2 regions of the Streptomyces sp. P9-2 genome follow, and region 1 is predicted to be linked to the other one. Evidence: riboswitches for the same ligand, from Rfam matches in the RefSeq annotation. Region 1 holds a riboswitch; the other holds the start of a gene.
The links. A riboswitch is a leader RNA that binds a small molecule or an ion and turns the genes downstream of it on or off. The one in region 1 is predicted to bind thiamine pyrophosphate.
Positions count from the first base shown of each region.

Region 1 (15,257 bases):
GGCCCTGGCGTCGGACGGCGGCGGCCCGAAGTGGCACGTGGTGCTGCTGTGGGCGCTGGCCGGGCTGCTGGTGCTGGCACTGCCGCTGTCGCCGATGCTGTGGCGGACGCGGATGCGGGCGGTCCGGCTGGGCGGTCTCGGTCATGGCCGCGGGGAGGAGGACGTCGCTCCGCGGGTGCTGGCCGCCTGGGAGGAGCTGACGGACACCGCCTGGGACCACGGGATCGCTCCCGACGAGTCGCTGACCCCGCGCGGGGCGGCCGACCGCATCGTGCGGACGGGCGGACTGGAGGGGGACGCTGCGGCGTCGGTACGGAGGCTGGCGGGGGCGGTGGAGCAGGTGCTGTACGCGCCTCGGCCGCGGCCGGTCGCTGGGCTGGCGGAGGATGTGCGGCGGGCCGCGGGGGCGTTGCGCGACTCGGCGTCCCGGGCGGGGCGGCTGCGGGCGTTGCTGTTGCCTCGGTCGGCCGTGCGGGTGGTCTGGACCGCGTCCGACCGCTGGGCGTCCCTCCGGGACCGTGTGATCGCGCTCCGCCCCGACTGGCACCTGCCTACGCGCCAGCGCGGCTGAGGTCTCATCGACGGCTGCGGGCCGCCCGGGGCGTCTCGCGCAGTTCCCCGCGCCCCTGAGGGGGCGCGGGGAACTGCGCGAGAAACCACGACGCACCCGCAGGTGCAAACAGGAACGCGAGGCACCCACCCCAGGGGCGCGGGGAACTGCGCGACAAACCGCAACGGACCCGCAGGTGCGATCAGGCGCGCGCGGAACACCCCTAGGGGCGGGGGGAACTGCGCGAGGACCACGACGGACCCGCAGGCTCACACAGGGGCGCGGGGAACTGCGCGAACGACCCGCCACGCACCCGCAGGGGCCCGCAGGGACGACTCAGGGGTGCCCACCCGCGTCGGTGGACACCCCTGAACCGAAAACCTACGGAGGCCTCAGTGGCCGCCGCCCTGCTCGTCACGCCTCCGCTGCCACCGCTCCTCGATGCGGTCCATCATCGAGCGCCGAGCTCTGCCCTGACGCCCAGCCCGCGGAGCGGCACCAGCCGTCCCCGCGGCCTGCTCACCCGGCTTGGGCGCCTTGCGCCACCCGGTCACCGCCAGCACGGCGCACCCCAGCATCACCAGGAAGCCCACGACGCTGAGCCACACCTGCTGGGCGACCATACCGGCCATGAGGAGCGCAATACCTACGAGGAAGCCCGCGACCGCCTGGTAGACCCGTCGCCGGGTGTACGTACGCAGCCCGCTTCCCTCGAGCGCCGTCGCGAACTTGGGATCTTCGGCGTACAGCGCTCGCTCCATTTGCTCGAGCATGCGCTGCTCGTGCTCCGAGAGCGGCACGGAGTCCTCCTCATCGTGCAGTCGCCGGGGCGACCCGGGGGGTCCCTTCAGGATAGGCAGGGAATCGCCCCCGTGAAACCCGCCCCTCTGCGCCAATTGCCGACCGGTGTCCGCCATCACGCACCGGTCCGCTGAGGCTGTCATTCCCCGGCGGCCGACCCGTCATGCCGGGCGGTCTCCCTCGATCATACGGCTCCGAGCCGCCATTCGGGGGGCCTGTGGCACAGTCCATGCGCCCCGGGGCCGCCGGACGCGCCGCTGATCAGCGCCGTGTCACGGACGGCCGCTCACGCCCCGTCGGTCTCTCCCGCCTCACCGAGCACATGAAGCTGCGTGGCCACGGAGTGGAACGCGGCGAGCTCGGCCGCGGCGGCCTCCAGCTTCAGCAGCGCCTCCAGCGCCCCGGGCTCGGTGTCGACCAGGACGCCGGGGACGAGGTCGGAGAAGACGCGGACGCCGTGCACCGCGCCGACCTCCAGGCCCGCGCCGCGCACCAGTTCCGTGAGCTGCTCGGCGGTGAAGCGGCGCGGCACGGGGTCTCCCTCGCCCCATCGGCCGTTCGGGTCACCGAGGGCCTGCCGGGCCTCCGTGAAGTGGCCGGCGAGGGCGCGGGCGAGGACCGCGCCGCCCAGGCCGGCGGCGAGCAGGCTGAGGACGCCGCCGGGGCGCAGGGCGGCCACCGTGTTGCGCACGCCCTCGGCCGGGTCGTCGACGTACTCCAGGACGCCGTGGCAGAGCACGACGTCGTAGCCGCCGCGCTCGGCGACGTCGAAGAGGCCGCGGGCGTCGCCCTGCACGCCCCGCACCCGGTCGGCGACGCCCTCCTCGGCGGCGCGGCGTTCGAGGGCGAACAGGGCGTTGGGGCTGGGGTCGACGACGGTCACCCGGTGTCCGAGCCGGGCCAGGGGCACGGCGAAGTTGCCGCTGCCGCCGCCGGTGTCGAGGACGTCCAGGGCCTGCCGTCCGGTGGCCTTGACCCTGCGTTCCAGGGCGTCCTGGAGGACGTCCCAGACAACGGCGGTACGGAGAGCGGCGCGGGGGCGCATCGGGTCCGACACGGTGGTGACTCCTCGGCGGGGCACCGCCTGGGGTGGGGCGGGGCGATCGGTTTCAGGCGCTGTCCACCCTATGGCCTGATCGGCGGCCCGCCGTCACCCGGTGGCCCGGCGTCTCAGCCCGCGTCGGGCAGGTCGCCGCGCGGGGCGGTGTCAGGGCCGCCGTCCTGGTCGGGGCGGGGATGGGGCAGCACCGGCTGGAGCACCAGCATCCGCTCGACCAGGCGGAGGAACATCGCCACGTCCCGGATCAGGTCGTCGGCGTCCCGCACGGTCGCCGCGCCCTGGATGCCCGCCTCGGCCCGGGCACGGCGCCGGGCCCCGGAGGCGAACAGGGCGCTCCACTCGGTGAGTTCGGGCGCGATCTCCGGGAGCACCTCCCACGCGCTTCGTATCTTCGCCCGGGCCCTGGGCGAGGTCTCGGGCCTGCCGCGGGCGGCGAGGACGGCGGCGGCGGTGCGCAGGGCGGCCAGATGGGCCGTCGCGTAGCGCTCGTTGGGGGTGTCGAGGACGGCGGCCTCGTCGAGTCCGGCGCGGGCCTGGGCGAGCAGGTCGAGGGCGGCGGGCGGGGCTGCGGCGCGGCGCAGCACCGGGTGGATGTCGCTCGCCGGGCCGTTGTTCAGTGAGGGGGCAGGGCCGGCTGCGCGGCGCCGGCGGGCGGCGGCTGCGGACGAGTGGGCCATGACGAACCTCCTGTCGTCTTCGTGACGGCACGCCATGAGGCGAGTGCCGTATGTGCACATCGTGCGGTATGGCACTGACAATCCGTTCTGACCTGCGACGTTGCTTCGTTCTCCCGTTCGAGCTAACTTTTGCACTGACCAGTCAGTTCAAAAGCTGTTCCCGCACGCTCCAGGGGGATTCGTGGACGATCCGAGCGGACTCGCCGTCGTGGCCGACGGCCTCGGCCTGAAGGGCCCGCGGGGGTGGGCCTTCCGCGACGTGTCGGCCGACGCGGCGCCCGGTGCGCTGATCGCGGTGACCGGGCCGTCCGGCAGCGGCCGCACCTGTCTGCTGCTCACGCTCACCGGACGCATGAAGCCGACGGAGGGGCGGGCCGTCGTCGGCGGTCTCGAACTCCCCCGGCGCATGGCCGCCGTACGCCGCCGCAGCGCCCTGGCGCACGTGGCCGGGGTGACCGACCTCGAACCGGCCCTCACCGTGGCCGAGCATCTGCGCGAACAGGAGCTGCTGCGGCGGCGGTTCGGGGACGCGCTCCCCCGGCCCCGGCAGCTGCTGCGCCCCCGCGCCGAGCGGCGGCGGGAGCGGCGCCGGCACATCGACGAGGCGCTGGCCGCCGCCGGGCTCGACCTGGCCGCCCTGCCCAAGGGCGAACGGACCGCGGTGCGGGACCTGGAGCGGGTGGAGGCGCTCCGGCTGTCGCTGGCCCTGGCGTTGCTGGGGCGCCCCCGGCTGCTCGGCGTCGACGACGCCGACCTGAAGCTGTCCGCTGCCGAGCGGGAGGAGGTGTGGGAGCTGCTGCGCTCCGTCGCCGGCACGGGGGTCACGGTGCTGGCCGTGTGCAGCGAGCCGCCGTCCGACGCGGCGGTCGTCCGCACGGACGGGGACCGGGCCGGCGACGCGGAGACCGGCGCGACCCCGGAGGCCGAGACCGGCGCGACCCCGGAGGCGGAGACCGGCGCGACCCCGGAGGCGGAGGCCGCCGGCACCGCCGCCGAAACCGAGCCCGCGGACGACGCCGACAAGGCCGAACCTTCGGAAGACGCCCAGCCCACCGACGAGTCCGAGGCCACCGGCGAAGCCGCCGACCAGGCCGGCCGGCCCAGCGACACGGACGCCCCCACCCACCCCGAGAAGGAGACCCCCGCCGATGCGATCGCCGCGACTGGCCGCTCTTGAGCTGCGGCGTTTCGGCCGCGGCACCCTCCCGCGCGCGGCGCTCGTCGCCCTGCTGGTGCTGCCCCTGCTCTACGGCGCCCTGTACCTGTGGTCGTTCTGGGACCCGTACGACCGGCTCGACCGGATTCCCGTGGCCCTCGTGAACGAGGACGAGGGCGCGACCGCGAACGGCAAACGGATCACGGCCGGTGACGACATCGCCGGGGGCCTGCACGACAGTTCCGCCTTCGACTGGCGGGAGGTGAGCGAGGAGGAGGCGCGGCGCGGGGTCGAGGACGGCACGTACTACCTGTCGCTCACCGTGCCGGCGGACTTCAGCCGCCGTGTCGCCTCCAGTTCGGGCGACTCCCCCGAGGCGGGCGCCCTCCGGGTACGCACCAACGACGCGAACAACTACATCGTCGGGCAGATCTCCCGGACGGTCTTCGGCGAGGTGCGGCGGGCCGCGTCGACCAAGACCTCCCGGTCCTTCCTGGACCAGATCTTCGTCTCCTTCTCCGACCTGCACGGCGAGACGGTGAAGGCGGCGCAGGGCGCCGACAAGCTGAACGGGGGCATCGGCAAGGCGGAGAAGGGTTCCAAGGACCTCGTCGCCGGGCTGAAGGACGCCCGCGCGGGCAGCGGCAAGCTGTCCAAGGGCCTCAAGGACCTGCACAAGGGCGCGGGCACCCTGGAGGACGGCTCCGGGAAGGTCGCGGACGGCACCCGGAAGCTCGCCGACAAGGTGAACGCGCTCAACGCGGAGGCGGGCCCGTTCCTGAAGAGGAACGAGAAGGCCATCGGGGAGACGGCGCGCTTCGTCGCCGACACCGCCGGGCAGCTGCGGGACGACCTGGACGCGCTGACCGAGAAGGCGCCCGCCGCCGCGAAGGACGCACGTGAGGCGTCCGGCACCCTGGACCCGCTGTTCCGCGAGCGCTGCGAGGACGCCGTTCTGCCCGACCCGGCCTGTCCGGAGCTGAAGAAGGCCAAGGAGGCGGCGGCGACCGCCTCGTCCGTCGCGGACGACGTCAGCGGCCTGGTCACGGGGCACCGAGCGGACCTGAAGAAGCTCGACGGGCACCTCGCCACCCTGGAGAAGCAGGCGCGTGCGCTCGCCGACCGGGCCCCGCACCTCTCCGAGGACCTCGAGGACGCCGTCAGCAAGATCAACGCACTGAACACCGGGGCCGGCAAGGTCGCGGCGGGCGCGAAGAAGCTCAACAAGGGCCTCGCCACCGCCGAGACGGGCGCCCGGGACCTGGACAAGGGCGTCGGCAGACTGAAGACGGGCGCGGACGACCTGAGCGGCGGCCTCTTCAAGCTGGTCGACGGCTCCGACCAGCTGGCCGGCGGTCTGCACGAGGGCGCCGAGCAGATCCCCGACTACGACAAGACCGAGCGCGACGAGCGCACCGCGGTGATGGCCGACCCGGTCCGTCTGGTCTCCCAGGACCTCCACAAGGCGCCCAACTACGGCACCGGTTTCGCCCCGTACTTCATCCCGCTGTCGCTGTGGGTGGGCGCGATGGTGGCGTACATGCTGATCGCGCCGATGAACCGGCGGGCGCTCGCGGCGGGCGCCTCCGCCTGGCGGATCGCGCTGGCGGGCTGGCTGCCGGTGGTGGCGATCGGGGTGCTGCAGACGGTGGCGCTGATGTCGGTGCTGCACTGGGGGCTGGGGCTTCGGATGGCGCGGGCGGCCGGGACGGTGGGCTTCCTGTTCCTGGTGGCGGCGTGCTTCGCGGCGCTCGTGCAGTGGCTGAACGCCCGCTTCGGCGCGGCCGGCCGGATCCTGGTGCTGGCACTGCTGATGCTCCAGCTCACCTCGGCGGGCGGCACGTACCCCGTGCAGACCAGTCCGGACTTCTTCAACGCGCTGCACCCGTTCCTGCCGATGACCCATGTCGTGGAGGCGCTGCGGCGGCTGATCTCGGGCGGCGGTCTCGGGCCCGTGTGGACGGCCTGCGCGGTGCTGGCGGCCTTCACGGCCGGCGCGCTCGCGCTGACCGCGCTGTCGGCCCGCCGCCGGCAGGTGTGGACGCTCGACCGGCTGCACCCGGAGCTGAGCCTGTGAACCGGCCGGCCGGAGCTCCTGTGAGAATCAGGGCCATGGAACGCAGCAGCACCACGCCGGGCGGCAGCGCCCGCCGCGAGGCCACCCGGCAGAAGCTCTACGAGGCGGCCGTCACGCTCATCGCCGAGCAGGGGTTCTCCGCCACCACGGTGGACGAGATCGCCGAGCGGGCGGGCGTCGCGAAGGGCACCGTCTACTACAACTTCGCGAGCAAGTCGGTCCTCTTCGAGGAGCTGCTGCGGCACGGGGTCGGTCTGCTGACCGACTCGCTGCGGGAGGCGGCCGAGCGGACGGAACGGGAGGGCGGGAGCAAGGTCGACGCCCTGGACGCCATGATCCGGGCGGGGCTGGTCTTCATCGACCGCTACCCCGCCTTCACGCAGCTGTACGTGGCGGAGCTGTGGCGCACCAACCGGGCCTGGCAGTCCACGCTGATGGTGGTGCGGCAGCAGGCCGTCGCGGTCGTCGAGGGGGTGCTGCGCGAGGGCGTGGCGGCCGGGGAGTTCAGCGAGGAGATCGACGTGCCGCTGACGGCGGCGGCGCTGGTGGGCATGGTGCTGGTGGCGGCGCTGGACTGGAAGTCGTTCCAGCCGGAGCGGTCCCTGGACGACGTGCACGCGGCGCTGTCGCGGCTGCTGCAAGGACGGGTCAGCGGCCGCGGCTGACCCTCACGTCGACCGGACACGCGAAGGCGCCGGTCCGTCGGTGGCCGCGTCCCCCGCGGCCACCGGCCGGGCCGGCGCCTCCTGTTTCCCCCGTTGTTCCCCCGTGATCCCCCGTACGTCCCCCCCGTGGAACCCCCGTTGCGGTCGTTCCCCCGGGTTCCCCCGTGCCTCGCTCCCGCCGACGGCGCCGGCGGAAGGAGCGGATCGCGGGCCGGTCCCCGTTCCGGCGCCCCGTGTCGCCGGTGCCGTGGGCCCGGGCCCCCTCTCCGTGGTCTCCACTCTTCCGTTCCCGCTGGTCCGGGCCCATCCGCCGCCGTACTCATCTCGCCGGTTAGGTACGGGTACTCACTCCTGCGCACCCGGGCCCACCACGGGGCGCGCCCGCACGGTCACGCTGCGGGGGCGCGGATACTCGGGGACGGGCCCTGACCGGCGGCGGATAAAGTCCCTGACATGGCACGGATTGCGGTGATCGGCGCCGGCGCGGGCGCGCTGGCGGCCGCCGCCCGGCTGGCCGTCGCGGGCCACCGGGTGGCGGTGTACGAGCGGACGGAGACGTACGGCGGTGCGCTGCGCCGCCGGGAGCGGGACGGGTTCGCCTTCGACGCGGGCCCCGGGCTGCTGCCGCTGCCGGCCGTCTACCGGGACCTGTTCGTGAAGACGGGCCGGGAGCCGCTGGAGGAGTGCGTCGGGCTGGTGCAGGCCGACCCGTCGTCGCACCACGTCTTCGCGGACGGCACCCGGGTGTCCCTGCCGAACGCCTCCCGCGCGGGCGTGGTCTCGGCGGTGGAGGAGGCGCTGGGCGCGGACGCGGCGCGGCGCTGGGGCGACTTCCTGGTGCGGGCCCGCGAGGCCTGGGACCGGGCGCGCCGCCCGCTGCTCGAGGAGCCGCTGTGGCCCAACTGGGAGGTGCTGGCCGGGCGCGAGCCCTATCCGGCGGTCCCGCACCGGCGGCTGCTGCGGCTGCGCAAGGCGGCCACGCTGGCGGAGGTCGGCGAGTGGGAGCTGCGCGACCCGCGGCTCCAGGCCGTGCTGGAGAGCCACGCCCTGGCGTTCGGACTGGACCCGCGGACCACGCCGGCGAGCGCGGCGGTGCTGCCGTACATGGAGCACGCCTTCGGCACCTGGTACGTGCGGGGCGGGCTGCGGGAGCTGGCGCGGGCGATGTACGAGCGGTGTCTGGCCCGCCGGGTGGAGTTCCACTTCGGCGCGGAGGTCACCGCGGTGCGCGAGAAGGACGGCCGGGCGGCGGGCGTCGAACTCGCCGACGGCACGGCCGTGGAGGCGGACCTGGTGGTCGCGGGGGTCGGCCCCGGCGTGCTGGAGCGGATGTGCGCCACGCGGCTGCGCGGGGAGGGCGAGGTGCCCGCCCGGCGGGAGGGCGCGAGCCGGACGACCGTGCTGCTGGCGCTGCGCGGCGCCCGCCCCGAGGGCACCCCGCACCGGACGGTGGTGCACACCCGGGACCGTGACGCGGAGCTGGACGCGCTGGCCGGCGGCGGACTGCCGGCCGAGCCGACGGTGACGGTGCTGCGGCCCGACGACCCGGAGCTGGTCCCGGACGCCGGGCACGAGGCGGTGACCGTGACGGCCGTGACGCCCGCCGGGGCGGAGGGCGTCCAGGAATTCGCGGAGCGGATGGTGACCGCCGCCGGGCGGACGGTGCCGGATCTGCGGGACCGGCTGCTGTGGCACGAGGTGCGCACGCCTCAGGACGTCGAGCGGGAGACGGGCGCGGAGGGCGGCGCGGTGCCGGCGCCTGCGCTCGCGGCGGCGGACGGCCGCTTCCTGCACGCGTCCAACACCACGCGTCTGCCGGGGCTGTTCACCGTCGGCGGCTGGTCGCACCCCGGCGGCGGGCTGCCGCACTCCGGGATGTCGGGGGCGCTGGTCGCCGGACTGATCGTGGAGGGGCCGGACTTCCGCGGCTCGCAGTGAACGCGGGCCGGGGCACGGGCGGTTGAGGAGACCCTCGGCCGCCCGTCGCCGTCCGCGCGCTCAGTAGCGGTACTGCTCGTCGTACCCGTTGCCCTGCGTGCCCTGCTGCTGGCCGCCGTCCTGGTACGGGTACTGCTGCTCCGGCGGGAGCTCGCCGCCGTACGGGTCGTCGGCGCTGCGCTGCTGCGGCACCCACAGGCCGCCGGCCGGGGTCTCGCCGCCGTAGCCGCCCGTCGCGTACGGGTCCTGGGCCGCGTAGCCCTGCTGGGCGTACTGCTGGTCCGTGTAGCCCGTGTCGTACGTGCCGCCGCCGTAGGTGGCGTTCCCGATGTACGGGTCGGAGTACGCGGCGTACTGCTGGCCCGTGTCGTAGCCCTGCTGCTGCCCGTAAGCGGAGTAGTCGTAGGCGTAGTTGGGGTCGGCGGTCTGCGCGGTCGCGGCGTACTGGTCCGCGTACTGGTCCTGGCCGGCGTACTGGTCCTGGCCCGCGTAGCCCTGGTCGCCGTAGACGCCGTAGGAGCCGGTGTCGTCGGGCAGCGGCTGCGGCTCGTAGACGGCCGTGGACTCCGCGGCCGTCTGGCGGTCGGCGGCGGGGGTGAAGACGTCGTCGCGGTCGTAGTCGTCGTCGGCGCCGTAACCGGCCGTCACCGGGCCGGTGTCGAACGCGTCGGCGCGGTCGCCGGACGCCTCGAGGTCGGTGACCTCCAGCGTCGGTTCGTCGCGGCGCCCCTTCACGGCGGACAGCATCGGCGCGTTGACCGCCCAGCCGGCCTGGAAGCCGCGCCGGAACGACAGCGTGACGTAGGTCTGCCCGACGGCGAAGGCCGCGGCGCCCAGCCCGATCACCACCACGGACGGGATCAGCACACCGAACACGACGCCGAGGAACCCGACGAAGGCGAGCAGCCGCCAGCGCAGGCGCGCCTTGTACTGCAGCAGCACCTCACCCAGCAACCACAGCGCGACGATGCCGAACGCGATGTAGAGGACCGTCCAGCCCATGTACGCCCCTCTCCCAGTGGTCGCTACGCAGTGTGTCGTATGCGCGTGCGACCGGTCTAGGCCTGCGGCGGGTGGTGCAGACCCAGGTTCTCGTAGATTTCCAGCGTCGCCGTGGAGTTGTTGAGCGTGATGAAGTGCAGACCGGGCACTCCTTCGGCCAGCAGCCGCGCGCAGAACTCCGTGGCGAAGTCGATACCGATGGAGCGTACCGCCGCCGGATCGTCCTTCGCTGTGAGGATCCGCTCTTTGAGGGCGTCGGGGAACACCGCATTACTGAGCTTTGGCAACCGTTCCAGCATCTTCACGCTGGTCACAGGCATGACCTCGGGAATGACGGGCGTCTCGCAGCCCGCCGCGTCGACTCGGTCACGCAGCCTCAGGTACGACTCGGGCTGGAAGAACATCTGGGTGATCGCGTAGTCCGCGCCGGCCCGGCACTTGTCCACGAAGTGGGCCACGTCGGTGTCCCAGTCCGCGGACCGCGGGTGCATCTCGGGGAAGGCGGCGACGCCCACGCAGAAGTCGCCCGACTCCTTGATGAGCCGCACCAGTTCGGCCGCGTAGGTGAGGCCCTGGGGGTGCGGCACCCAGTCGCCCATCGGGTCGCCGGGCGGGTCGCCGCGGACGGCCAGCATGTTGCGGATCCCGGCGTCGGCGTACTGGCCGATGATGTTGCGCAGTTCGGCGACGGAGTGCTCCACCGCCGTGAGGTGCGCGACCGGGGTGAGGGTGGTGTCGGCGGCGATCTGCTCGGTCGCCTTCACCGTGCCGGCCCGGGTGGAGCCGCCCGCGCCGTAGGTCACGGAGACGAAGCTGGGGGCGACGGCCTCGATCCTGCGGAGCGCGTTCCAGAGGTTGCGCTCGCCCTTCTCCGTCTTGGGGGCCCAGAACTCGAACGAGTACGTCCGCTTCTCCGTCGCGAGCATGTCGCGCACGGTGCGTGCGCGGTCCGTCCTGGTGGATGCGGTTCCGAGGGCCATACGGGCAGCGTAGCCACGGGTGGGCGGGGCCCCAACCAGAAGCGGGATATTTGTCTGATTTGCCGCCTTGCTGTCCACAGTGTGGACAGAGTTGAGACGCCTCGGCGGTTTTCGGGGCGGTGCTGGTCAGCCTGCGTCCGCGGCCTCGCGTACCCGCCCGGCCAGCTCGGCGGCCGCGGCGCCCGGGTCGTCCGCCTCGGTGACGGCACGGACCACGACCACTCTGCGGGCGCCGGCGTCCAGCACCTGGTCGAGGTTGGCGAGATCGATGCCGCCGATCGCGAACCAGGGGCGGTCGGTGCCCAGCCCGGCCGTGTACCGGACGAGGTCCAGGCCGGGCGCGAGGCGGCCGGGCTTGGTGGGGGTGGGCCAGCAGGGGCCGGTGCAGAAGTAGTCCACGCCGGGCTGGACGGCGGCCGCGGCGGCCTCGTCCTCGGCGTGGGTGGAGCGGCCGATGAGTACACCGTCGCCGAGGATCGCGCGGGCGGCGGGGACGGGGAGGTCGCCCTGGCCGAGGTGGAGGACGTGGGCGCGGGCCGCGTGGGCGACGTCGGCGCGGTCGTTGACCGCGAGCAGTTTGCCGTGGCGAGCGCAGGCGTCGGCGAAGACCTCGAGGTGCTCGAGCTCCTCGGCGGCCTCCATGCCCTTGTCACGGAGCTGGACGATGTCCACGCCGGCGGCGAGGACGGCGTCCAGGAAGTCGGGGAGGTCGCCCTGGCGCTTGCGGGCGTCCGTGCAGAGGTAGACGCGGGCGTCGGCGAGGTGGGTGCGTGGGTTGTCGGGCATGGGTTCCCCCCAGGGTGGGTCGCGCTGTGGGCGGGCCGGGCGGGCCCGTCGGCGGAACCCTATGTCGTGCCTGGCGGCAGGTGAGGTCCGGGAGCGGCGGCCGACGCCGCTCCCGGTCGGGGGTCCCTGCGGGTGCGTGGGGGCTTGGCACGCGGTTCCCCGCGCCCCTTGGGGCGTTCGCTCCCTGCGGGTGCGTGGGGGCTTGGCACGCGGTTCCCGGCGCCCCTCAGGGGGTCACCGGAACGTCGGTCGGACCGTGCGGGCCCGGCGTCGCGCGGTTCTGCCCCTGCGGGTGCGTGGGGGCTGAGCGCGCGGTTCCCCGCCCCTTGGGGGCGTCGTGGGCAACGTGCGTCAGACGGCCAGGGCCTGGGCCCTGCGCTTCACCTCCGTGCCGCGGTTCTCCGCGAGGGCCTGCGCGGGGGTGCCCGGCAGGCTGGGGTCGGGGGTGAAAAGCCACTCCAGCATCTCTTCGACCGTGAAGCCGTCGTCCCGCAGGAGCGTCAGGGTCCCGGTCAGGCCCTTGACGATCTTGTCCCCGTCGATGAAGGTCGCGGGGACGTGCAGCGCGCGGTTCTCACCCCGGCGCACGGCGATGAGCTGGCCCTCCTTGACCAGCTGCCGGACGCGCGTCACCTCGACGCCGAGCTTCTCGGCGATGTCGGGGAGGGTGAGCCAGGCGGGGACGAGAGCATCGATCTTTGCGTCAATCTCGGTCACAGGACAAGCCTGCCACCTGCCACCGACAGTCGGAAGCCAGCCCCGTCCCACCGCGCGGGCGAGTCGGTCAGACGGTCGCCGACTTCAGCGGCCGCGCCGGGTCCGCGACCCGCTCCGGGTCCAGCGCGGCGCCCGACTCGATCAGCCGCCGCCCCTGCGCCAGGTCCCGGGGCCGCCCCACCGCGAGCAGCGCCACCAGCCGGTCCCCGCGCAGCCAGCACACGCTCCACGCCGGGCCGGCCGGGTCGCCGCGCCACACCGTGCGGTCGGCGGCCGCGTGGTGCCCGGCGTACTGCACGAACCGCCCGAACTGCTCCGACCAGAAGTACGGCACCGGGTCGTACACCTCGCGCTCCCCGGGCCCGCCGACGATGTTCGCGGCGACCGTGCGCGGCCCCTGGAGGGCGTTGTCCCAGTGGTGGACGAGGAGGCGCTCGCCGTAGCGGGCGGAGGGGAAGGAGGCGCAGTCTCCGACCGCGTACACGTCGGGCAGGGAGGTCGCCAGGTGCTCGTCGGCGAGGACCTCGCCGTGCGGGCCGAGGGCGATGCCGGACCCGGCCAGCCAGGCGGTGGCGGGGCGGGCGCCGATGCCGACGACGACCGCGCCGGCGGGCAGCCGGGTGCCGTCGTCGAGGAGCACGGCGCCGGGCTCGACGCGCGCCACGCGCGCGTGGGTGCGCAGTGTGACGCCGGCCTCCTCGTACCAGGCGGTCATCGGCGCGGTCACCTCCGCGGGCAGCACGCCCGCCAGCGGCCTCTCCTCGGCCTCGACGACGGTGACCGCGCAGCCCGCCTCCCGGGCGGCCGTGGCGAACTCCGCGCCGATCCAGCCCGCGCCGACGACCACGATGTCGTGCCGCTCGGCGAGCACCGGCCGCAGGCGTACGGCGTCGTCCAGGGTGCGCAGCAGGTGCACGCCGGGCACGCCCTCGGCGCCGGGCAGCCGCAGCGGTTCCGCGCCGGTGGCGATCACCAGCACGTCGTACGGGACGGGCCCTGCCTCGGTGTCCAGTTCGTGGTCGCCGGGGCGCAGCCCGGTCACCTCGCAGCCCAGCCGCAGTTCGATGCCGAGCTCGTCGAAGTCCACGTCGAAGGCGGAGCTCTCGGCGGTGCCCAGCAGCACCGCCTTGGACAACGGCGGCCGGTCGTACGGCTGGTGGGGCTCCGCGCCGATCAGCGTCACCTCGCCGGTGAAGCCCCGCTCCCGCAGCGCCGCCGCGGTCTGCACGCCCGCCATGCCCGCGCCCGCCACGACGACCCGGCGCGGCACGGCCCCTCCCGGTTCCTGCGTCTGCTCGCTCACCCGCTCACCATAGACACCCGTGCCCGCCGCGCCGGACCGCTGCCGCGCGGGGTCCCTTACGGGTGCGGCGCGGCGCGGGCTAGGGTGGCTCGCGTACACGCACTCGCGGGAGCCCGGACGCACCGGGCTGAGAGGGAGGCTCGCGGCCTCCGACCGTACGAACCTGATCCGGGTCATGCCGGCGAAGGGAGGGGCTGGACGCCCATGTCGCGCACGCGTACCTCAGACGTCCTCGTCGTCGGGGGCGGGATCATCGGTCTGGTGACGGCCTGGCGGGCCGCGCAGGCCGGTCTCGCCACGACGGTCGTGGACCCCGGTCCGGGCGGCGGCGCCGCCCGGGTGGCGGCCGGGATGCTGGCCGCCGTCACCGAACTGCACCACGGCGAGCAGACGCTGCTCGGCCTCAACCTGGCCTCCGCCCGCCGCTACCCCGACTTCGCGGCCGAGCTGTCCGACCGCACCGGCCAGGACCTCGGCTACCGCCGCTGCGGCACCCTCGCCGTGGCGCTGGACGCCGACGACCGCGCCCATCTGCGCGAGCTGCACGCCCTGCACGGGCGCTCCGGCCTCGACTCGCAGTGGCTGACCGGGCGGGAGTGCCGGCGCCTGGAGCCGATGCTCGCGCCGGGTGTGCGCGGCGGGCTGCGGGTGGACGGCGACCACCAGATCGACCCGCGCCGGCTGGCGTCCGCGCTGCTGACCGCCTGCGAGCGGGCCGGCGTCACGCTGCACCGCGCCTGGGCCGAGCGGCTCACCGTCCGCCGTGACCGCGCCACCGGCGTGGTCACGGCGGACGGCGACGAGCTGGGCGCGGGCCAGGTGGTGCTGGCCGGCGGCAGCTGGAGCGGGCGGCTGGCGGGCATCCCCGCGGAGGTGCTGCCCCCGGTGCGTCCGGTGAAGGGGCAGGTGCTGCGGCTGACCATGCCGGACCGCCCCGAGCCGTTCCTGAGCCGCACGGTGCGGGCGGTGGTGCGCGGCAGCCACGTCTACCTGGTGCCGCGTGAGAGCGGCGAGCTGGTGATCGGCGCGACCAGCGAGGAGATGGGCTGGGACACCACGGTCACCGCGGGCGGCGTCTACGAGCTGCTGCGCGACGCCCACGAACTGGTGCCCGGCCTCACCGAGCTGCCGCTGACCGAGACGCTCGCGGGACTGCGCCCCGGCTCCCCCGACAACGCGCCGCTGCTCGGCCCGACCGGCCTCGACGGGCTGCTCCTCGCCACCGGGCACCACCGCAACGGCGTGCTGCTGACGCCCGTCACCGGTGACGCCATGGCGCGGGTGCTGACCACCGGCGAGCTGCCCGACGAGGCCCTCCCGTTCACCCCCCGGCGCTTCGGCGCCCCCGTCCTCGCGGAGCAGTCCGTATGAACGCCCCGGTCACCACGGTCACCGTCACCGTCAACGGCGAGCCCCGGGAGTTCCCGCCCGGCACGGCCCTCGACCTCGTCGTCAGGTCGCTCACCGCGGCGCCCTCCGGGGTGGCCGCAGCCCTCAACGAAACCGTCGTCCCGCGCGCGCAGTGGCCCGCCACCCCCCTGTCCG
Region 1 covers NZ_CP192633.1:3,229,024-3,244,280, reverse strand. The annotation lists gene ACQY0Z_RS14860 (transglutaminase TgpA family protein) at 1-571, shown strand, start outside; gene ACQY0Z_RS14855 (DUF3040 domain-containing protein) at 943-1,350, opposite strand; gene ACQY0Z_RS14850 (methyltransferase) at 1,638-2,408, opposite strand; gene ACQY0Z_RS14845 (SAV_6107 family HEPN domain-containing protein) at 2,522-3,088, opposite strand; gene ACQY0Z_RS14840 (ATP-binding cassette domain-containing protein) at 3,270-4,265, shown strand; gene ACQY0Z_RS14835 (YhgE/Pip family protein) at 4,237-6,321, shown strand; gene ACQY0Z_RS14830 (TetR/AcrR family transcriptional regulator) at 6,357-6,986, shown strand; gene ACQY0Z_RS14825 (phytoene desaturase family protein) at 7,440-8,924, shown strand; gene ACQY0Z_RS14820 (SCO2102 family sporulation regulator) at 8,985-9,926, opposite strand; gene metF (methylenetetrahydrofolate reductase [NAD(P)H]) at 9,983-10,906, opposite strand; gene thiE (thiamine phosphate synthase) at 11,033-11,692, opposite strand; gene ACQY0Z_RS14805 (Rv2175c family DNA-binding protein) at 12,044-12,409, opposite strand; gene ACQY0Z_RS14800 (FAD-dependent oxidoreductase) at 12,477-13,712, opposite strand; TPP riboswitch at 13,808-13,919, shown strand; gene thiO (glycine oxidase ThiO) at 13,917-15,083, shown strand; gene thiS (sulfur carrier protein ThiS) at 15,080-15,257, shown strand, end outside.

Region 2 (15,257 bases), 1.6 Mb from region 1:
GGACCCGCTCACCGTGGGCTTCCGCCGGCAGGCGATGGTCGGCGTCAACGTCGAGGGCGACGTGGAGGCCGTCGCCGACGCGCTGGCCGAGATGGCCGAATGCGAGTACGTGGTGATGACCGCCGGCTCCTTCGACCTGATGGTCGAGATCGTCTGCGAGGACGACGACCACCTGCTGGAGGTCATCAACAAGCGCATCCGCGCCGTGCCCGGCGTGCGCTCGACCGAGAGTTTCGTCTACCTCAAGCTCAAGAAGCAGACCTACATGTGGGGAACCCGATAACCGTGAGCACCGACACCCCCAAGGACCTCAGCAAGTCCGCGTACGACCACCTGTGGATGCACTTCACCCGCATGTCGTCGTACGAGAACGCGCCCGTCCCCACCATCGTCCGCGGTGAGGGCACCCACATCTACGACGACAAGGGCAAGCGCTACCTCGACGGCCTGGCGGGCCTGTTCGTGGTGCAGGCCGGCCACGGCCGCCAGGAGCTCGCCGAGACGGCCGCCAAGCAGGCGCAGGAGCTGGCGTTCTTCCCGGTCTGGTCCTACGCCCACCCCAAGGCCGTGGAGCTCGCGGAGCGGCTCGCGCACGAGGCCCCCGGCGACCTCAACAAGGTCTTCTTCACCACCGGCGGCGGCGAGGCGGTGGAGACCGCCTGGAAGCTCGCCAAGCAGTACTTCAAGCTGACCGGCAAGCCGACCAAGTACAAGGTCATCTCCCGCGCGGTCGCCTACCACGGCACCCCGCAGGGCGCCCTGTCCATCACCGGACTGCCCGCCCTGAAGGCGCCGTTCGAGCCGCTGGTGCCGGGCGCGCACAAGGTGCCGAACACCAACATCTACCGGGCGCCGATCCACGGCGACGACCCGGAGGCATTCGGCCGCTGGGCCGCCGACCAGATCGAGCAGCAGATCCTCTTCGAGGGCCCGGACACGGTCGCCGCGGTCTTCCTGGAGCCCGTGCAGAACGCGGGCGGCTGCTTCCCGCCCCCGCCCGGCTACTTCCAGCGGGTCCGCGAGATCTGCGACCAGTACGACGTGCTGCTGGTCTCCGACGAGGTCATCTGCGCCTTCGGCCGCCTCGGCACCACCTTCGCCTGCGACAAGTTCGGCTACGTCCCGGACATGATCACCTGCGCCAAGGGCATGACCTCGGGCTACTCCCCGATCGGCGCGTGCATCGTCTCCGACCGTCTGGCCGAGCCGTTCTACAAGGGCGAGAACACCTTCCTGCACGGCTACACCTTCGGCGGCCACCCGGTGTCGGCGGCGGTCGGGATCGCCAACCTCGACCTGTTCGAGCGCGAGGGCCTCAACCAGCACGTCCTCGACAACGAGGGCGCGTTCCGCTCCACCCTGGAGAAGCTGCACGACCTGCCGATCGTCGGCGACGTCCGCGGCAACGGCTTCTTCTACGGCATCGAGCTGGTCAAGGACAAGGCGACCAAGGAGTCCTTCGACGCCGACGAGACCGAGCGCGTGCTGTACGGCTTCCTGTCCAAGAAGCTGTTCGAGAACGGCCTGTACTGCCGGGCCGACGACCGCGGCGACCCGGTCATCCAGCTCGCGCCGCCGCTGATCTCCGATCAGGAGACCTTCGACGAGATCGAGCAGATCCTGCGCGCGACGCTCACGGAGGCGTGGACGAAGCTGTAGAGCTTCCCCGGCCGCGGTCGTGAACCGTAGGCCGTCCGAGGTACCGATCTTCTCTTTGAATGATCAACACCGGCCCCGGTGCCGCCCGTTCGAGTGAGAAACGGCGGCCCGGGGCCGCGTGCTGTCCTGCCGTCCGCCACCGCCTGCCTAGCGTGCCCAGTGACCGATCGGCCCGCCCTTCGTTCCCCCGGACGGGGGATTTACCCGAAGAGCGCACGGCATTTCCGATCCGAACCGAGGTGTACGCCATGGTGGCCCCACCGGACAACGACGTGCTCTGGGCGCGCGCCCTGCACTTCCGGCACGAGGACGGCTCACCCGGCCTGAGCGGGGTCTCGCTCGGCGTCCGGGAGGGCGAGATCCTCGCCGTCTCAGGCCCGCGCGGCAGCGGCAAGTCGACCTTGCTGCGCTGTCTGTCCGGCCTGGTGCGCGCGGACGACGGCGAGGTCTGGTTCAACAGCGTGCCCGTGCACACCATGGGCCCGGCGGCCCGGGAGCGGCTGCGCCGCGACCGGTTCGGCTGGATCGACCCGGCCCCGGTGCTGGTGCCCGAGCTGAACGTGTGGGAGAACGCCGCGCTGCCCCTCATGCTGCGCGGTACGGGCCGCCGCCGTGCCAAGGCGGCCGCCCTGGAGTGGCTGGAGCGCCTCGACGTCGGCGACCGGGCGCGCAAGCACCCCGTGGAGCTGACGCACGCGGAGCGCCAGCGGGTGTGCATCGCCCGCGCGCTGGCCCCGGCGCCGTCGGTGCTGTTCGCCGACGAGCCGACCGCGCCGCTGCACCGCGTCGACCGCGCCCATGTGCTGCGCACCCTCACCACGGCGGCCCGCTCGCACGGCATCACCGTGGTCCTGGCGACCCACGAGGCGCAGACCGCCGCCCTCGCCGACCGCACGGTGTCACTGCTCGACGGGCGATGCGTGCGGACCGTGCACCTCCCCCCGGTCTCCGGACCGGCCGAGTCGGAAGGCCGGGCGGCGTGCTCGCTCTCCGTTTGACCCTCGGGGCCCAGCCCGCCGTCCAGATCCGGCGGCTCCTCGTCGCGGGCGCGTCGGGCGGCACGGGTTTCCTGCTGCTGAGCGCCCTCGGCCACGCGATGAGCCACCCCGACCCCGCCGCCTCCGCGCTCCGGCTGGCCTGGTGCACGGCGCCCCTGGCGGCCACGGTCTATCTCGCGGTCGCCGTCGCCCGCACCGATCCGGCGACCCGGCCCCGGCCCGGTCTGTCGGCGGTCGGGCTCGGCCCCGTGAAGCTGATGGCGATCTCCGCGGCGACCACGGCCGCGTCCTGCCTGCTCGGCTCCGTGCTGGCGCTGCTGGTCTTCCTCCAGCTGCGCGGTGACCTGGCCGGCATGCCCCTCGGCGGGGGCGCGCAGCAGTTCCTGGCCGCCGGACGTCCCCTGCCGCTGCCGGCCGCGCTGACCCTGCTGGCCCTGGTGCCGCTGAGCGCGTCGGCCGCGGTGGCGGTGTCGCTGCGGCCGCGCGAGCCGGTGACGGGCGCGGGCCGGGCGGCACGGGCGTACGGCAGGTTCGGGGCCTACCGGCGCACCCCGGCGCTGGAGTCGTTCGGCGCGTACGGGCGGTTCGGCCGGCAGCTGGGGGCCGCGGCGCGGGGGCGGCGCACGGTCACGGAGGCGCCGGCGCGGGAGGAGGACGGTACACAGGACGAAGCGGCCGAGGAGACCGCCGACGGCTCCCCCGCCGTCGTCCCGCCGCCCGTGCCGACCGCGGCCCCGTCGGGGCTGCCCTGGGGCGTCGCGGTGCTCGCGGTGGGCCTGGCGGTGGAGGCGCTGACGAGCCGTACCGGGTCCGAGGGCAGTCCGGCCGCGTTCCTCGGGCTGGCCCTGACCTCCCTCGGCCTGGCCCTGGTCGGTCCCGGGCTCGCCCATCTGTGCGGGCGGCTGCTCCAGGCGGTGCGGCCGGGCGCGCTGCGCCTGCTGGCCGGGCGGGTGCTGATGACGGAGGCGACGCGCATCGGACGCCCGCTGGGCGTGGTCTGCGCGGTGGTGTCGGCCGCGTACGCGATGGCGTCGCTGCACGACCGGGACGACCCGTCGGCCGGTCCGCTCGTGGTGCTCGGGGTGCTGCTGGTGGCCGGCTGCACGGTGGCGACGCTGCTCACGGCGGCCGTCGAGGCGAAGCAGGCGCACGCGGACACCACGGCCTCGCTGCGTCGGCTGGGGGCGCCCGCGGGGACCCTCCGCCGGGCCGCCGCCCTGCGCGCGGTCGCGCTGCTCGCCCTGTTCGGGCCGCTCACCGTGGCGGTGGCCGAGCTGTCGGCGTGGCCGCTGGGCGGCTGAGCGGCTGAGCGGCTGAGCGGCTGAGCGGCTGAGCGGCTGAGCGGCTGAGCGGCTGAGCGAAGAGAATCCGAAAAAACCTTCCCGCGGCGCGATGAGTTCCGCGCGGACCTCCGGTCTACCCCCTCGAACCGCAACACGTGAGGGAGAGGCCCCGTCATGTACCAGCAGATGATCTTCGTGAACCTGCCCGTCGAGGACATCGACGCGTCGCGGACGTTCTACACGGCGCTCGGCTACTCCATCAACGAGCAGTTCAGCGACGAGTCGACGGCGTCCGTCGTGATCAGCGACACGATCGTCGCGATGCTGCTGACGAAGGAGAAGTACGCGCAGTTCACGAAGAAGGAGATCGCCGACGCCCGCAAGACCAGCGAGGTGCTGCTGGCGCTGAGCGCCGAGAGCCGGGAGAAGGTCGACGAGCTGGTGGAGCAGGCGCTGGCGGCGGGCGGCTCCGTGGCCGGCGACACCCAGGACCTCGGGTTCATGTACGGCCGCTCCTTCGACGACCTCGACGGCCACACCTGGGAGGTCGTCTGGATGGACCCGGCGGCGATCGAGGGCTGAGGTCAACATAGGGTGGCGGCAGGCTTGTTGACCTGCCGCCGCCCCAACTGCGTCCGGACACACAGTCGGTGACCGTTCTCGGACGCCGCGGCCGGATCGACGCGGTTCGCACGGCGCGTAAACGTGCGGGTGGTTAACAAATAGGCAAAGCCGGGGCCCCCGGTAGGCATATGCGTTGACACTACTTATGCGGCGCTTATAGACCTGAGAGCCTCATGGGAGTGCTGATCTTTCATCACCCCTCCCTCAACCCCCCGCATTTGCGCATCATGTAAAGGACAAACGTGGCAGTTCTGTCCGTATCACGCCGTACCGTGACCCGCTCCGTGCGCGCCCTCGGTGTCGTCACCGCGTCCGCCGCGCTCGCGCTCGGTGCCGCCGGCAACGCCGCGGCGTGCAACATCAACGAGTTCTCGGCCGAGGCCACGTGCGACGGTGACAAGGGTGTCATCACCGTCACCGACGTCGACCCGGCCGGCGTCCCCGCCACCGTGACCGTGTTCCTCCAGAACAACGGCGCCGACATCGAGAAGGTCGGCGAGCAGGTGGTCAAGGGGTCCAAGGAGGGCACCACCATCACCTTCGAGGAGGACTGGAAGCCCAACGCCGAGTACCGCATCCACGTGACGGCCAAGCCGTACGTGGACGAGGACATCAAGCCGAACCTGGTGACGCCGTCGACGCCGTGCAAGGAGGACGAGGAGACCCCGTCCCCCGAGCCGACGCCGTCGGAGGAGACCTCGGCCCCGGCCGAGGAGAGCGAGGAGCCCACCCCGGCTCCGTCGGAGAGCACGAGCGAGAGCGCTCCGCCGGCGGACACGTCGGACAACGCCCCGTCCCCGGCCGGTGAGTCCAACCTCGCCGAGACCGGCGCCAACTCCAACACCGGCATGATCGCCGGTGTCGCGGCCGCCCTGGTCGCGATCGGTGGTGGCGCGGTGTTCTTCGGCATGCGCCGCCGCGGCGCGAACAGCCAGCGCTGACGCCTCACGGAACGCCTGCGGCCCGTCCCCGAACCGGGGGCGGGCCGCTCGCCGTTGGCCCTTCCTCAGCCGAACGTGGCGCGCTCCAGCCAGTGTTCGAGCAGTGTGCGCTCGCCGAGCACCTCGATGCGGGAGTCGTCCAGCGGGATGCGGCGGTAGAAGGCGAGCAGCACCCAGGTGAGCGGCCCGCGCAGCGCGACCGTGGCCTTCTCGTGGCCGCGGCTCCAGGACACCCCGTCCTCGTCGAGCCGCACCAGCCACTCGGCGTTCAGCTCAGGAGCGGTGTCGGTGGCATGCAGATGGATCGTGCGCAGGGGGCCGCGCAGCCCGTGCACCTCGTCGTCGGGGATCGTCCGCTGCGCCCACTCCACGATCTCCAGCCACTCGTCGACCGCGTCGGCGGCCACCTCGGGCGCGACGTCGTAGGGCAGTCCGGCGGCGAGCGTGGCGTCCGCGCGGTGCACGGTCACCTCATGGGCCATACGGCGGGCCCAGAAGCCGGCGTTCTCGACGCCCGCCCAGCTCCACACCCGAGCGTCGGGCCCGGCCTCCCGCAGCGCGGTCACGACCAGGCCGCCGCTCTCCGCCAGCCAGGCGTCCAGCGCGGCGGCGTCCCCGCGCGCCTCGGGCCCCTCGAAGCCCGGCACGTCCTCCTCCTCGGCCTCCTTCTCGGCCCCGGTCCGCACCATCAGGGCCGCCCAGCGCAGGGCGCCGCCGAGGTGCCGTACGAGCTGCTCCACGGACCAGTCGGGCGTGGTCGGCACCGTGCGGGACAGGTCCGTCCCCGAGGTCACCACCGCCCTCAACTGCCCGATCTGGTGGGCGATCTCGTCGCAGTAGCGCGTGTGTGCGAGTCGTGTCATGCCGCACACCCTAGGCAGCGGCGTTCAGCCGAGCACGGCGATTTCCGCCGCGTCGAACTCCACGCCGGTGACGTCCCCGACCTCCGGGGCGTCCCGCAGGGCGCAGGCCGCCTCCAGCGGGGGCGCGTCCTCCGGCTGGAGGCGCACGGCGACATGGGTGCCGCGGAAGGTGCGCGCGGTCACCGTGCAGCGCAGCCCCTCCCCGGCCGGGGCCAGCCACACCCCGGCGGGCCGCACCAGCAGCGGCCGAGTGCCCTCGGGGGCGTCCCGCGGCACCGGCACCTTGCCCCAGGGGGTGACGGCGACGCCGTCGGCGACGGCCGCCTCGACGACGTTCTCGAAGCCGAGGAAGCGGGCCACGAACGCGTCGGCGGGCCGCTGCCACACCTCGAGGGGCGTGCCGGACTGGGCGATCCGTCCGTCGCGCATCACCACCACCCGGTCGGCCAGCGCGAACGCCTCGCCCTGGTCGTGCGTCACGGCCAGCACGGTGGTGCCCAACCGGCCGAACAGCTCGCGCAGTTCGACCACAAGGCGTTCCCTGAGCGACCGGTCCAGCTGGCCGAGCGGCTCGTCGAGCATCAGCAGCCGGGGGCTGGGCGCGAGCGCACGGGCCAGCGCCACGCGCTGCTGCTCACCGCCGGACAGCGCGGCGACGGCCCGCCCGGACGCCCCGGGCAGCCCGACCAGCTCCAGCAACTCCCGCACGCGCCGGGTCTGTTCGGCGCGCGGCGTGCCGTGCATGCGCAGACCGAAGGCCACGTTGCCGCCCACGTCCCGCTGCGGGAACAGCTGGTGGTCCTGGAACATCAGCCCGACGCCCCGCCTGTGCGCGGGCACGCCCGCCTGGTCCCGTCCGTCGAGCAGGATCCGCCCGGCGTCCAGCGGCTGGAGTCCGGCGACCGCGCGCAGCAGCGTGGACTTGCCGCTGCCGCTGGGGCCGAGGACGCAGACGATCTCGTGTTCGGCGACGTCGAGGCCGACGGCGTCCAGGGCGGCCCGGCCGCCGAAGCGGACGGTCGCTTCCTGGAGGCTGAGCAGGCTGTCGGTGGGCGTCGGGCTTTCGACGGACATCAGAACTCCCCCGTCCGGTCGGTCCGCAGCCGCTCGAGCACCAGCAGAGCCACGGCGCACACGATCATCAGAATCGTCGACAGGGCCATCGCCTGCCCGTAGTTGAGGTCCCCGGGCCGTCCCAGCAGCCGCGCCACGGCCACCGGCAGGGTCGGGTTGTCGGGCCGCGCGATGAACACCGTCGCGCCGAACTCGCCCAGGGACACGGCGAAGGCGAACCCGGCGGCGATCAGCAGCGCCCGCCGCACCAGCGGCAGGTCCACCTCCCGCCACGCCCGCCACGGCGACGCCCCGAGCACCGAGGCCGCCTCCCGCAGCCGCACGTCCACCGCCCGCAGCACGGGCAGCATGGTCCGTACGACGAAGGGGACGCCGACCAGAGCCTGCGCGAGCGGCACCAGGATCCAGGAGGCGCGCAGGTCCAGCGGGGGCTCGTCGAGGGCGATGAGGAAACCGAAGCCGACGGTCACGGCGGAGACACCGAGCGGCAGCATCAGCAGCGCGTCGAAGCCGCGTACCAGCCGTCCCGCGTCGCGCCGGGTCAGCGCGACGGCGGCGAGACCGCCGATCACCACGGCGATGGCGGTGGCGGCGACGGCGTAGCTCAGCGAGTTCCCGATCGCCTCGATCGGGGCGACCAGGAAGACCCCGCCGTCCGCCTCGGTCAGCGCCCGGTAGTAGGTGAGGCCGGCGCCGCCGAAGGAGCGCTGCACCAGGACGGCGAGCGGCAGCAGGAGGAGTACGACGACGGTGGCGACGACCCCGGCGAGCAGCGCCCACTGTCCGGCACCGCGCGGGCGGCGCGCGGTCACCGAGGCGTCGACCAGCCGCAGCGCTGTCTCGCGCCGCCGCACGGTCCAGGCGTGCAGGGCGAGGATGGCGCCGACGGCGACGAACTGGATCATCGTGAGGACGGCCGCCGTGGACAGGTCGAAGAGGTCGGCGGTCTGCCGGTAGATCTCCACCTCCAGGGTGGAGAAGGCGGGCCCGCCGAGGATCTGCACCACGCCGAACGAGGTGAAGGTGAAGAGGAAGACCATCAGCGCGGCGGCGGCCACGGCGGGCGCGAGCGCCGGGAGGGTGACCGTGCGCCAGGCGGTGAACCGTGAGGCGCCGAGCATCCGCGCGGCCTCCTCCTGCCGTGGGTCGAGCTGCGCCCACAGCCCGCCCACGGTGCGGACGACCACGGCGTAGTTGAAGAAGACGTGGGCGAGGAGGATCGCCCAGACCGTGGTGTCGAGGCGCACGCCCCACAGCTCGTCCAGCAGCCCGCCACGCCCGACGAGCGCCATGAACGCCGTGCCGACGACAACGGTCGGCAGCACGAACGGCACGGTGATCACCGCGCGCAGCACCTGTTTGCCGGGGAAGTCGAAGCGGGCCAGGGCGTAGGCGCCGGGCAGGGCGATCACCAGGGTGAGGGCCGTGGAGACGAGCGCCTGCCAGGTGGTGAACCACAGCACCTGGCGGATGTCGGACTGCGTGAGCACGTCCGCGATCCGCCCGAACTGCCAGCCGCCGTCGGCCTTCAGTCCCCGGGCGACGATCGCGGCGACCGGGTAGGCGAAGAAGACGGCGAAGAACACGGCCGGCACGGCCATCAGACCGAGCCGGGCCACGTTCCGCCGCCACCAGCCGGGGCGGCGCGGGCGCGCTCCGGGCGGGCTCACCTCGGGCGGGCTCACTTCAGTACGAGCGAGGTCCACGACTTGACCCACTGGTCACGGTTCTCGGCGATCTTCGCCGGGTCCATGGTCCGCGGCTCCTTCGCCTGCGGCCCGAACTTCACGAACTCCTCGGGCACCTGGGCGTCCTCGCGCACCGGGTACACGAACATGTTGAGCGGCATGTCCTCCTGGAAGGTCTTGCCGGCCATGAAGTCGAGCAGCGCCTTGCCGCCCTCGGGGTTCTTGGCGTTGCTCAGCAGGCCCGCGTACTCGACCTGGCGGAAGCAGGTGCCCTCGGCGACGCCGGTGGGGGCGGTCTCGGGCCGCGGGTCGGCGTAGATCACCTCGGCGGGGGGCGAGGAGGCGTACGAGACGACGAGCGGACGGTCGGCCTTGGCCTTCTTGCCGCCGGCCGACCCGGAGAACTCCTCGTTGTACGCCTGCTCCCAGCCGTCGACGACCTTCACGCCGTTGGCCTTCAGCTTCTTCCAGTAGTCCTCCCAGCCGTCGTCGCCGTACTCGGCGGCGGTGCCGAGCAGGAACCCGAGGCCGGGCGAGGAGGTGGCGGCGTTCTCGACGACGAGGAGATCCTTGTACGCGGGCTCGGCCAGGTCGTCGAAGGTCTTCGGCGGGGTGAGCTTCTTCTTCTCGAACCACGCCTTGTCGTAGTTGACGCAGACGTCACCGGTGTCGACGGGGGTGACCCGGTGCTTGCCCTCGTCGACCCGGTACGCGGGCAGGATCTGGTCCGATCCCTCGGCCTCGTAGGACTGGAAGAGGCCGTTGTCGAGGGCGCGGGACAGCAGGGTGTTGTCGACGCCGAAGAAGACGTCGCCCTGGGGGTTGTCCTTGGTCAGGATCGCCTTGTTCACGGCCTGCCCGGCGTCGCCGTCCTCGAGGACCTTGAGCTTGTAGCCGGACTGCTTCTCGAAGGCGGCGACGACGTCCTCGGACACCGCCCACGAGTTGTGACTGACGAGGGTCACGGTCGTGGAGCCCTCGCCGCCGGCGCCGCTGCCGTCCCCGTCGGACGACCCGCAGGCGGACAGCGTGACGAGCCCCAGCCCGACGGCCAGGACGGTGACCTTCTTGGTGATGCCCACTTGATTCCTCCTGGGGTGACCAGGAAGAGACGCGGCCCTGCCCGGAACCCCTGGGGGTCCCGGGCAGGGCGCAACAGCTCGAGTGATGACCGATCTCCCTACCCAGAATGACCTGGGCCAGGTTCGGAGGGTCTGCGGCCGGTGCCGCACTCTCAGCGCTGTGGCGCTCCCCTGTCGGAATATGCAGATGTGTTGACGCCGGTCAGACTACCGCTCGGTGGCGGCGAGCTGACCACACGCCCCGTCGATCTCCTGACCACGGGTGTCCCGGATCGTCACCGGCACACCGTGCGCGGCGATCGCCTCGACGAACGCCTTCTCGTCCTCGGGCCGCGACGCGGTCCACTTGGAGCCGGGCGTCGGGTTGAGCGGGATGAGGTTGACGTGCACGGGACGCCCCTTGAGCATTCGCCCGAGCCGGTCACCGCGCCACGCCTGGTCGTTGATGTCCCGGATCAGCGCGTACTCGATGGACAGCCGGCGCCCGGACTTCGCCGCGTACGCGAACCCGGCGTCGAGCACCTCGCGCACCTTCCACCGCGTGTTCACGGGGACGAGGGTGTCGCGCAGCTCGTCGTCCGGGGCGTGCAGGGAGATCGCGAGGCGGCACTTGAAGCCCTCGTCGGAGAACCGGTGGATGGCCGGGACAAGGCCCACCGTCGACACGGTGATCCCGCGCTGGGACAGCCCGAGCCCGTCCGGCTCGGGGTCGGTGAGCCGCCGGATGGCGCCGACGACCCGGTTGTAGTTGGCGAGCGGCTCACCCATGCCCATGAACACGATGTTGCTGAGCCGCGCGGGCCCGCCGGGCACCTCGCCCTCACGGAGGGCGCGCATGCCGTCGACGATCTGGTGCACGATCTCGGCGGTGGACAGGTTCCGGTCCAGCCCGGCCTGCCCGGTCGCGCAGAACGGGCAGTTCATGCCGCAGCCGGCCTGCGAGCTGATGCACATGGTGACCCGGTCCGGGTACCGCATCAGCACGGACTCGACGAGCGTCCCGTCGAACAGCTTCCACAGCGTCTTGCGGGTGGTCCCCTGGTCGGTGGACAGATGCCGCACGACGCTCATCAGCTCGGGAAGCAGCGCTTCCCGCAGCTTCCCGCGGGACCCGGCGGGGATGTCGGTCCACAGCTCCGGATCGTGCGCGTACCGCGCGAAGTAGTGCTGCGAGAGCTGCTTGGCACGGAACGGCTTCTCACCGACCGCGACAACCGCCTCCTTGCGCTCGGCAGGCGTGAGATCGGCAAGATGCCGCGGCGGCTTCTTGGCTCCGCGCGGCGCGACGAATGTAAGTTCTCCGGGCTTAGGCATGGCTGTACCAGTGTCGCAGATCGAATCGCGTGACCTGCGGGTGTCGGGGGCCACACCTGTCGGTGGGGGTCGTGGCTGATCGGACGGGCTGTGCGGTGGGTCACCGGAGGAGACGTTCGCGTGCCACGATCTTCCCCGGGGAGGTGCGATGGTCCACGTGGTCCTGCCGGCGCTGACGGCCGTCGCCCTGGGCATGGTGGGGCTGGGCGTGGCGGGGCTCACCACCGGCTGGATCCACCCATGGGAGCGGGGCCGGGTCCTGCGCCTCGTGCCCCACGGACTGGGCCACATCTTTTCGGGGTGCGGCTTCTTCTGCTTCTGCGTGTTCTTCCTCTTCGCGCTGTCGGATGAGTTCTCGCTGAAGTCGCTCGCAGGAGGAGCAGTCCTCTTCTCGATCGGGGTTGTGCTGCGTGGCGTGGCCGCCTTCCCGGACCGCTGAACTGCGTACGTCACGCCCCTCGGTCGACCTGCCGGGCCTCTAGCTGTGTTGTCCGGGGACGTTGGTGACACGCGTGCTGGGTTCTTGAACGGGTGAGGGCCTCCGGGTTCGGTGTGGATTGCGACATCTGCACCGATCCGAGGAGGCCCTCGTGCCCCACCGTAATGCCCCGCTGACCGAGACCGGGCGTCTTCGCCTGGCCCGCTGTGTCGTCGACGACGGCTGGCCGCTGCGCCGGGCTGCCGAGCGTTTCCAGGTCAGCCACACCACCGCCGCCCGCTGGGCCACCCGCTACCGGCAGCTCGGCGTCGCCGGAATGAACGACCGCTCCAGCCGGCCCCACCACCAGCCCCGCAGGACGCCGGCCGAGATCGAGATGGAAGTCCTCCGGCTCCGGCGCGAACACCGCATCGGCCCGCTGCGGCTGGCCGTCCGGTGCCACATCGCGGCCTCCACCGCCCACCGCATCCTCCAGCGGCACGGCCAGCCGCCTCTGAGGGCCCTGGACCGGGCCACCGGCGAACCCGTCCGCCGCTACGAACGCGCCCGACCCGGCGAACTGGTCCACATCGACGTCAAGAAGCTCGGCAGGATCCCCGACGGCGGCGGCCACAAGACCCTCGGCCGGGCCGACGGCCACCGCAGCCGGACCAACGGCGCCGGCTGGGCCTACCTGCATACCGCCCTCGACGACCACAGCCGGATCGCCTACACCGAGGACCTGCCCGACGAGACCGCCCCGACCTGCGCAGCTTTCCTCGTCCGGGCCACGGCCTACTTCGCATCGCTGGGCATCCGCATCGAGCGGGTCCTGACCGACAACGCCTGGGCCTACAGCAAGAACACCTGGCGTGACACCTGCCGCGACCTGGGCATCAGCCCCCGCTGGACCAGGCCTTGGCGGCCCCAGACCAACGGCAAGGTCGAACGCTTCCACCGCACCCTGCTCGACGAATGGGCCTACCAGCGGCCCTACACCTCAGACCACGAGCGCAGGGAAGCGTTCACCGACTGGCTGCACTGGTACAACTACCACCGCCCCCACACCGGCATCGGCGGCCACCCACCAGCCAGCCGCGTCACCAACCTGCCCGGTCAGCACATCTAGCGGGGCGGGGGCCGACCCCGAGGGCTCCTCACTCGGGGGCGCGCAGGTCCGTGGTAGCCGCCAGCACCGCCCCCGTCAGGACGGCGTCGGTCAGGTCCGCGCCTGTGAGGATCGCGTTCGTCAGGTTCGCGTCGGTCAGGTCGGCGTATGTCAGATCCGCGGCGGTCAGGTCCGCGCCGCACAGCAGCGCACCGCGCAGGTCCGTGTCCGTCAGGGCCGCGTCGCGCAGGACGGTGTCGGTCAGGTTCGCGTGGCTCATCGTCGCGTTGCTCAGGTTCGCGTCGGTCAGGTCCGCGCCTGACAGGATCGCGTGGCCCAGACCCGCGCCCGTCAGGTTCGCACCCGACAATTCCGCGCCGGTCAGGTCCGCACCCGTCAAGTCCGCGCCGTGCGCGTCCGCGTGGTTCAGGTCAGCGGCCGTGAGGCTCGCTCCACGCAGGTCCGCGCCGCACAGGTTGAGAGGGTCCTCGCTGTACGGGCGCCGGGGGCGGCCGAGATCTGCGGCCTCCGGGACCGCTTCCGCAGGTGGCTCCGCCGCGCGCTCCGTGATGGCCTCCGCCGTGTACTCGAGCGCTCCGGCCGGGGCGTCCGGGCAGGCCAGGTAGAGCAGTCCGCGCAGGCGGGCCGCGTGCTCCGCCCGCTCGTCGTCCGTCAGGTCGCCTCCGGCACGGGCCGGCGGCCGAGGGAGGGGTGCCTGAGGCCTCACGCAGATGGGACAGCGGTGACCGGGCACGTTGTCGACCGCGAGCAACAAATGGACGGCCTCGTGCTCGGCCGCCTGCGAGGGCACCGCCCCCGCGATCACTGCGATCAGCCGGGCGAAGTGCCGCTTCGCCCGCTCCCAGTCAGGCGCGGCCTCGCCGAGACGGCGGTGACAGGCACCGAACGCCAGCACGGCGGCCCTGACGGACGCGCCGCCCCGCTCGCGCACCTCGGCCAAGGTGCTCAGCGCGGCGCCTCCGTACGCGCCCCCCGCTGCCTGACGTACCGCGAGATCACGAACACCAGCGAGGCCAGCAGCGCGCCGAACCAGATGGTGATCTCCATCCCTCCCATACCGCTGCCGAGCGCCAGCAGCACCAGCGCGAAGACGGCGACGACCAGCACGACATTCACGATCAGGCTGCGCACGGTGTGCCCCTCACGGTGTGTATGACCAACCCCGTGATCATGATCGCAGGTCGCCAGAGGCGTGTACACAGCACTCGGGCCCCCGTCCGAGAGGACAGGGGCCCGACGACAGCGAGGACGCGAACCTCAGCCCGCCCCCACGAAAAGCGCCAGCAGCAGCCACACCACCGGCGCCGTCGGCAGGAGGGAGTCCAGGCGGTCCATGATGCCGCCGTGGCCCGGCAGCAGCGTGCCCATGTCCTTGATGCCCAGGTCCCGCTTGATCATCGACTCGCCGAGGTCGCCCAGCGTCGCGCTGGCCGCGACCGCGAGGCCCAGCAGCAGGCCCTGCCACCACTGGCCGTCGTCGATCAGGAACTGCATGCACAGCGCGCCCGCCGCCATCGAGAAGGCGACCGCGCCCAGCAGGCCCTCGCGGGTCTTGCCCGGGCTGATGCGCGGGGCGAGCTTGTGCTTGCCGAAGCGCCAGCCGACCGCGTACGCGCCGGTGTCGCTGACCACGGTGAGCAGCAGGAAGGTCAGCACGCGCCACGGGCCGTCCTCGGCCTTCAGCAGCATCGCGACGAACGTCGCCAGGAAGGGGACGTAGAACGCGGCGAAGACACCGGCCGTGACGTCCTTGAGGTAGCCCTCCGGCGGCGCCGTCATGCGCCACACCAGCACCGCCAGCGTGGTCAGGGCCATGGCGATCCACGCGCCCTCGGCGCCCCGGGCGTACCCGGCGACGACCATGGCCGCGCCCCCCAGCGCCAGCGGCACGAGGGGCGCCTTGATCCCCTTGCGCTCGTCCAGACGCGTCGTCAGCTCCCACAGGCCCACCACGACGGCGACCGCGATCACGCCGACGAAGACGGCCTTGACGAAGAACAGGGACGCGACGATCACCGCGCCGAGTCCGACGCCGACGCCTATCGCGGCGCCGAGGTCCCGCCCCGCGGTCTTCTTCTGCGGTGCGGGTGCCGGCTGCGGGGCGTGGGGCATGGGCTCCGGATTCTGCGGCACCTCCCCCGGCAGGGGGCGGGCCCGCGTCGGCTCGTCTCGGAACAGGGGGCC
Region 2 covers NZ_CP192633.1:4,863,039-4,878,295, reverse strand. The annotation lists gene ACQY0Z_RS22470 (Lrp/AsnC family transcriptional regulator) at 1-283, shown strand, start outside; gene ACQY0Z_RS22465 (aspartate aminotransferase family protein) at 286-1,659, shown strand; gene ACQY0Z_RS22460 (ABC transporter ATP-binding protein) at 1,908-2,657, shown strand; gene ACQY0Z_RS22455 (hypothetical protein) at 2,639-3,958, shown strand; gene ACQY0Z_RS22450 (VOC family protein) at 4,115-4,522, shown strand; gene ACQY0Z_RS22445 (LAETG motif-containing sortase-dependent surface protein) at 4,837-5,505, shown strand; gene ACQY0Z_RS22440 (maleylpyruvate isomerase family mycothiol-dependent enzyme) at 5,571-6,368, opposite strand; gene ACQY0Z_RS22435 (ABC transporter ATP-binding protein) at 6,393-7,442, opposite strand; gene ACQY0Z_RS22430 (ABC transporter permease) at 7,442-9,148, opposite strand; gene ACQY0Z_RS22425 (thiamine ABC transporter substrate-binding protein) at 9,124-10,212, opposite strand; TPP riboswitch at 10,290-10,395, opposite strand; gene rlmN (23S rRNA (adenine(2503)-C(2))-methyltransferase RlmN) at 10,420-11,526, opposite strand; gene ACQY0Z_RS22415 (hypothetical protein) at 11,675-11,965, shown strand; gene ACQY0Z_RS22410 (IS481 family transposase) at 12,117-13,073, shown strand; gene ACQY0Z_RS22405 (pentapeptide repeat-containing protein) at 13,102-14,004, opposite strand; gene ACQY0Z_RS22400 (hypothetical protein) at 14,019-14,204, opposite strand; gene ACQY0Z_RS22395 (phosphatidate cytidylyltransferase) at 14,331-15,257, opposite strand, start outside.
Region 2: another riboswitch for thiamine pyrophosphate. It lies ahead of ACQY0Z_RS22425 (thiamine ABC transporter substrate-binding protein); the one in region 1 lies ahead of thiO (glycine oxidase ThiO).